DNA from 2 places in the Actimicrobium sp. GrIS 1.19 genome. Region 1 is predicted to be linked to the other one. Evidence: predicted binding sites of a transcription regulator. Region 1 holds the regulator's gene; the other holds the start of a gene.
The links. Region 1 encodes HrcA, which represses chaperone genes, less so after heat shock. Its sites were predicted from a motif close to TTAGCACTCNNNNNNNNNGAGTGCTAA; they were not measured.
Positions count from the first base shown of each region.

Region 1 (3,682 bases):
GTGACGCCGTGACGCGCAAACACGCCAACTTCATCCAGATCGCGGCCCAGCGCGCCGGCAATGACTTCGCCCATTTGCAGCGCGGTGCCGGACGGCGCATCGACCTTCAGGCGGTGATGCGCTTCGACGATTTCAATGTCGTAACCTTCGGCGAAACTCTTCGCGGCCAGTTCGAGCAGCTTCATCGTGACATTGACGCCGACGCTCATGTTCGGCGCGAACACGATGGCAATGCGTTCGGCAGCAGCAGCGATGGCGGCCTTGCCGGCGGCGTCGAAGCCGGTGGTGCCAATGATCATCTTGACGCCATGATCCACGCACCACGCAAGATGGTCGAGCGTGCCTTCGGGCCGGGTGAAATCGATCAGAATGTCGGCATTGGCCAGGCCTTGCGCCAGATCGGCACTGATCAACACGCCGCTGTGCGTGCCCAGAAACGCCGTGACGTCGCTGCCAATGGCGTCGGCCCCGGCCATGTCGAGCGCACCGCTCAGTTGCACGCCATCGGTGGCGAGAATGGTCTCGGCCAGCATGCGGCCCATGCGGCCGGAAGCGCCGGCAATCGCGATGTTCAGATCAATCATTGGAGGGAAACGTGCCTGCTTATTGGGTTGGACGGGCTTCGGATGGCGCCAGCGCTGGCGTCGGCGACAGCTTCAGGTTGCTCGGCTTCTTGGCCGCGGATCCGGCAATCAGTGCCAGGTAGTCGGCTTCGTCAGGCAGATTGCCGCCTTCGAAACGACTGACCTTGCCGTCCTTGAAAAACACCGTTACGCGGCTGGTCAGCACATCGTCGTTGGATTTGAGCAGGCGGAAGATATAGTCCCAGCGTTCGGCATGAAAGATATCGGCCACCAGCGGCGTACCCAGGGCAAAGCGTACCTGATCGGTCGTCATGCCTTCCTTGAGCTGTCGCAGGTTTTCTTCGGAAATGAAATTGCCTTGTGCGATATCCACGCGATACGGCGAGACGATGCCGAGCACGCGGCGAATGCCGGTGCGCTCGGTGCGTTGCAGGCCGGCGTTGGCCGCTGCGGCACTGGCGCTCTGGGCCGCTTCTGAATTGGCTGCGGGCGGTTCGATCAACGGGTTCTTGGCGGCGCAACCGGCCAGCAAGGCGACGGCCACAACGGCACTGGCGCGCAGCCATGCGGCGGAGGTTTTTACAGGGAAGGACAGCATGGGCATGAGAGTCTCAATTGATTGAGCAAGGACGCTAAAACGCTATATCATAAAGCACATCTACTCTACCCGGCCCGGAACATGTCCAACAACCCTTCCGATCTGAAAGCCAGCGGGCTCAAGGCAACCCTTCCGCGCATCAAGATTCTCGATATTTTTCACAACAGCCAGGTGCGTCATCTCAGCGCGGAGGATGTCTACAAGGTGCTGCTGGCCGAGAACATGGACGTCGGGCTGGCCACGGTGTATCGGGTGCTGACCCAGTTCGAGCAGGCCGGACTGCTGCACCGCAATCATTTTGAAACCAGCAAGGCCGTGTTCGAACTCAACGAGGGCACCCACCACGATCATCTGGTGTGCCTCGATTGCGGTCTGGTCGAAGAATTCTTTGATGCCGAAATCGAGCATCGTCAGCAGAAGGTCGCGCTGGAACGCGGCTTCAACATTGCCGAGCATTCGCTGGCACTGTACGGTCACTGCACCAAGCAGGACTGCGTGCACCGCAACCGCTGATCAGGAATGACTCAGCGCATTCGACAGTAATTTCGCCGTGATATCGACAATCGGAATCACCCGCTCGTAGGCCATGCGGGTCGGTCCGATCACACCCAGCGTGCCGACCACGCGCCCGTTGATTTCATAGGGCGCGGTGACGATGCTCATCTGGTCGAGTGGCACCAGGCTCGATTCACCGCCGATAAAGATCTGCACGCCCGAAGCACGGTGCGACAAATCCAGCAATTGCATCAGGCTGGTTTTTTGTTCGAACAGTTCGAACAGCTTGCGCAGCGAGTTCATGTTCGACGACAGGTCGCTGACACTCAGCAAATTGCGCTCGCCCGAAATCACCACCTCGTCGCCCTGATCGGTCATGGCATCGCTGCCGACCTCGACGGCGGCATGCATCAGTGGCGTCATGTCGTCGCGCAGCTGGCGCAGCTCATCCTGCAAGCGATGGCGCACTTCGTTGAAACTCAGCCCGCCGTAATGCAGATTGATGAAGTTGGCGGCCTGCACCAGTTGCGCCGGGGTGTAGTCGACGTCGGTCAGCATCAGGCGGTTCTGCACGTCGCCGTTGGGCGCCACGATCACCAGCAGGATGCGCTTCTCGGACAGTCGCAGGAATTCGATTTGCTGAAACACGGATTCGCGCCGCGGCGTCAGCACCACGCCGGCAAATTGCGACAGCGACGACAGTACCTGGGCGGCATTGGCGATGACCTTCTGCGGCGAGTAGCTGTGAATGCGCGATTGCAGTTTCGACTCCAGCGCACTTTCATCGATCACATCCACCGTCAGCAAGGTGTCGACGAAGATACGGTAACCGCGCGGCGTCGGCACCCGGCCGGCCGAGGTGTGCGGGCTGGAGACAAAGCCCATTTCCTCGAGGTCGGCCATGATGTTGCGGATGGTCGCCGGCGACAGGTCGAGGCCCGACAGCTTGGCCAGCGCGCGCGAACCGACCGGCTGGCCGTCGGTGATATAGCGCTCGACGAGGGCTTTCAACAGGGTTTGGGCGCGGGTATCAAGTTGCATCTGGGTATTCTAGCGAGCGTCAGGTCAGGCGACCAGCTTTATCAGCCGGGTACATGGATGCCAGCAGCCATTCTTCGAGTTCGAGCAGGGTGGTGCAACTGGCGTCAGGCCGGACATGACCGGGCAGCGCGCGGTCAAACCGGTTCATCCAGACGGCGCGCAAGCCGGCCTTCTGCGCGCCTTCGATATCGAGCAGCGGATCATCGCCGACGTAGACGGCCTCGGCCGGACTGACGTCCAGCGCCGCGCAGGCGGCGCGAAAGATCGCCGCATCGGGCTTGGCGCTGCCAAACTCATGCGCAGCGATGGACACCTTGAAATGTTCTGCCAGACCAATCGCAACCAGATTGGCCGAGCCGTTCGAAATCGTGCCCAGCGCCACGTGACCGCCGAGCCGCCTCAGGCCCGGCAAGACATCGTCATACAACGTCACTTCACTGCGCGCGGTGTCGAACACCGCCATTGCCGCGTCGACATGGTGCAGCTCGACTCCGCTGGCCTGGAACGCCTCGCTCAAGCCGGCGTGGCGCAGCGCCCGCATGTCGATCTGGAACCGCGGCTCGGCCGCCATCAGGGCCAGCCGCCGCTGCCGCAGGCTGTCGATGTCATGTTGCTGCGTGACCGCCGGCGCATGGGTCTGCAGCCAGGCAAACAGTGCCACTTCGGCGCGCAGGATGACCGGGACGATCGGCCACAGCGTATCGTCGAGGTCGAACAGTACCGCTTTGATCGGCGTCTGGTTCACGGTCGGGCGGGAAGAGGTGACAATCATAGTTGGGGTCCGATCAGGCTGGCTTCAAGAGTGCAGCGAAGTATGGTCTAATCCGGGGCATGTCGCTGCCCATTCCCTCCGCCCTGCCGGTCCGTCCGCTAAAGACCATTGCCATCATCGGCAAGCCGCTGGCCGTCGGGATGGCCGAATCGCTGGCCGAAATCGCCAATTTCCTGGTCTCGACCGGCCACC
Region 1 covers NZ_JAXCHT010000011.1:63,710-67,391, reverse strand. Annotated here, with positions in the region: gene dapB (4-hydroxy-tetrahydrodipicolinate reductase) at 1-584, opposite strand, end outside; gene RCH09_RS09870 (outer membrane protein assembly factor BamE) at 604-1,188, opposite strand; gene fur (ferric iron uptake transcriptional regulator) at 1,264-1,695, shown strand; gene hrcA (heat-inducible transcriptional repressor HrcA) at 1,696-2,718, opposite strand; gene RCH09_RS09855 (HAD family hydrolase) at 2,738-3,490, opposite strand; gene RCH09_RS09850 (NAD kinase) at 3,550-3,682, shown strand, end outside.

Region 2 (3,682 bases), on a different contig from region 1:
ACGAATGGATTGTCCAGCGTAGCGGTTTGCTTTTCAGGGTTGTTGATGAAGTACGGGGACAGATAGCCGCGGTCGAACTGCATGCCTTCAACGATATCGAGTTCGTCGTTGAGTGATTTGCCGTCTTCAACAGTGATGACGCCTTCCTTGCCGACTTTTTCCATCGCTTCAGCGATACGCTCGCCGATCGAGTAGTCCGAGTTGGCCGAAATCGCGCCGACCTGGGCGATTTCCTTGGTGGTGGTGCATGGCTTGGCGATCTTGGCCAGTTCTTCGACGGTGGCAGCAACGGCCTTGTCGATACCGCGCTTCAGATCCATCGGGTTCATGCCGGCGGCAACGAATTTCATGCCTTCGCGCACGATGGCCTGAGCCAGTACGGTTGCCGTGGTGGTGCCGTCGCCGGCGTTGTCGCTGGTGCGGGAAGCAACTTCCTTGACCATTTGCGCGCCCATGTTCATGAGCTTGTCCTTGAGTTCGATTTCCTTGGCAACCGAAACACCATCCTTGGTCACGGTCGGCGCGCCGAATGAGCGCTCAAGCACGACGTTGCGGCCTTTAGGTCCGAGGGTGACCTTGACTGCATTGGCCAGAATATTGACGCCTTCGACCATCTTGGCCCGGGCGGCATCGCCGAAAATGACTTCTTTAGCTGCCATGTTGTTGCTCCTTGAATTCAGTTAAAAGTGTGGCGGCACTGCCCGACATGCGGTGCGCCGCGGTGACTTCGGTGCGATCAGCCAGATGGCCGACCAGCAGCATTACTTTTGAACGATGGCGAAAATGTCTTCTTCCTTCATGACGATCAACTCTTCGCCATCGATTTTGACAGTCTGGCCGGAGTACTTGCCGAACAGCACGCGATCGCCAACCTTGACGTCCAGCGGACGCACTTTGCCATCTTCCAGGATCTTGCCGTTACCGATGGCAAGGACTTCGCCCTGGTCCGGTTTTTCGGCAGCTGCTTCTGGAATGATGAGGCCGGACGCAGTTTTTGTTTCCTGGTCGAGGCGCTTGACGATGACGCGATCGTGCAGAGGACGAAGGTTCATGCTCATACAAACTCCTTAAATTTCAATTGGTTGTGATGGTTTTGCGGCAAAACTGCTGCAAAGATGACTTGACTGCGCAGCCCTACCGCACGAGAAAAGTTGGTAAGCCAGGGAAGATTGTTAGCACTCTCTCCCGACGAGTGCTAAGTATAGGGGCGGCACCCTTGTTTTTCAAGCAGTGTGGACAAGAAAGAAATTCCCCCGCCGGTGCTAGCGTGTGCGCCGCAGAACGATGGCATGGGATAATCCGGGCAGTTTTTCACCTCCCCAGCCCGCCATGCCGATCCCCCTTCGCCTCTCCCTCGCCCTTGTCTGCCTGTTCGTCGCAGGACATGTTTGCGCCATGCTGCCGGCGCCCGTGAGCGCGGCGCTCAAGCGTGCAGGGATTCCGCCAAGCGCCGTCAGCTTGCAGGTGCAGGACGTCAACAGCGGCAAAAGTGTCCTTGCGCTCAATCCCGAACAGGCGCTGAACCCGGCCTCGACGATGAAGCTGCTGACCACCGACGCGGCACTGGCCCTGCTCGGTCCGACCTTCAACTTCACCACGCAGGCCTGGATCCGCGGCGAACGCAGCGGCGAGCAGCTCAATGGCGACCTGATCCTGCGCGGTGGCGGCGACCCCAAGCTGGTGCTGGAGAATTTCTGGCTGTTCCTGCGCAAGATCCGGGCGCAGGGCGTGCGGGTGATTCATGGCAACCTGGTGCTTGATCGCAGTGCGTTTGATGTCAAGGAGGTCGACCCGACCCAGTTCGACGGCGATCCGCTCAAACCCTACAACGTGGGACCGGATGCATTGCTGCTGAATTATCAGTCGCTGGCGGTGCGGCTGAGCCCCGATGCGACGCAGCGCACGGTGCACGTTAGTCTCGATCCGGAAATGAATGGCCTCGCGGTGCGCCCGCCGAGCTGGACGCCGACCGAATGCGAGGGCGATTTTCGCGCCGCCATCAGTGCCAGAATTGATGCCGCCGGGGCCAGTTTCGACGGTCCGTTCGCCGGTGCCTGCGGCGAACAGGTATGGCAGATTCGGCCTTACCCACTGGCCCGCAACCGCTATGTCGAATTGATATTCCGGCAGTTATGGACAGAACTTGGCGGCACTTTCGACGGCAATGTGATCGATGGCAGCGTCCCGGCGGATGCCATTGCGTTGACCGACTGGAAGTCGCCGTCGGTGGCGGAGCTGATCCGGGATATCAACAAGTTCAGCAACAACGTCATGGCGCGGCAGCTGTTTCTGGCGCTCGGCGGCGCGCAACCGGCGAATCTGGCAGCCAGCCGTGCCGCCATCGGTAACTGGCTGGCCGCCAATGGCATCGATACCAGCGGGCTGGTGCTGGAAAATGGCGCCGGGCTGTCGCGCATCGAACGCATTTCGGCGACCACGCTTGGACAAGTGCTGGTCAACGCGTTCCAGGCGCCGACCATGCCGGAATTTATTTCCTCCATGCCATTGGTCGGGTACGATGGCACGATGCGCAAGCGCCTGCGCGAACAGGGTGTGGCGGGCCACGCCCATATCAAGAGCGGCAGCCTGCAAGACGTGCGCAGCATCGCCGGCTATGTGCTGGCGGAGTCGGGCAAGCGCTATGCGGTGGTCTTTCTGATTAATCATCCGAATGCGCCGCGCGCAGCCGAAGCGCAGGATGCGTTGTTGCAGTGGATTTACGAAAAACGCCAGTAACCGGCAGCCCGGACCACCGGACGCCAACGCACGCGGGGAGCGGCATGTCAGAAGCAGCGTACGGCATACACATGTCGCCAGCAGCGCAACAGGAAACGGAACCGGCAGACGCCGGACCGATTGCGTTTGAATTCACCGGCAGCGGCAGCGAATACTTTCGCATCTGGATCGTCAACCTGTTGCTGACGGTGGCCACCTTCGGCGTGTATTCGGCCTGGGCGAAAGTGCGGCGGCTGGAATATTTTTATCGCAACACGCGGGTGGCCGGCGCGATCTTCGACTACCACGGCGATCCGAAAGCCATTCTCAAAGGGCGCGTGCTGGCGTTCGCGCTGTTCCTCGCCTATAAACTGGCCTTCGATATCTCCGGCCTGGTCGCGGCGGCAATCGGGCTGTTGATCGTGGTGATCCTGCCGTGGCTGCTGTCGCGCTCGTTTCAGTTCCGGCTGGCCAATTCCAGTTACCGTGGCGTGCGCTTCCATTTTGCCGGCACGGTGCTGGAGGCCTATCGCTCGCTGATCCTGTTGCCGGCGATCCTGGTCGTGACCGGGTTGTTCATTTGGAGCCTGGCGACGTCCTACGCCAACCATCCCGGCCTGGGCGTGATCCTGCTGGTGACGCTGCTGCCCATGGCGGCGATCTTCAGCGTGGTGCCGATGGCGCATTATCTGCTCAAGCGTTACCAGCATGACCATGCGTATCTCGGTCAGTCGCCGTTCTTTTTCCAGGCCCGCCCCGGCCAGTTCTTCAAGATCTACGGCAAGGCTGTGGTCATCTTCTTGCTGGGGTTTTTTGTCGCCGGCACGTTGATCTACGCCACCCGTTCATTCGGCGATGCCTTTGCCGGCAAGACCTTTGGCTGGCTGATTCAGCTTTTTTTCTCCACGTTGAGCGGCTACCTGCTGTATCTATCGATTCGGCCCTATCTCGAAAGCCGATTGCAAAA
Region 2 covers NZ_JAXCHT010000007.1:145,821-149,502, reverse strand. Annotated here, with positions in the region: gene groL (chaperonin GroEL) at 1-659, opposite strand, end outside; gene RCH09_RS07730 (co-chaperone GroES) at 762-1,052, opposite strand; gene dacB (D-alanyl-D-alanine carboxypeptidase/D-alanyl-D-alanine endopeptidase) at 1,330-2,736, shown strand; gene RCH09_RS07720 (YjgN family protein) at 2,781-3,682, shown strand, end outside.
Region 2: the regulator HrcA is predicted to act here: its motif matches at 1,173-1,199, upstream of RCH09_RS07730 (co-chaperone GroES).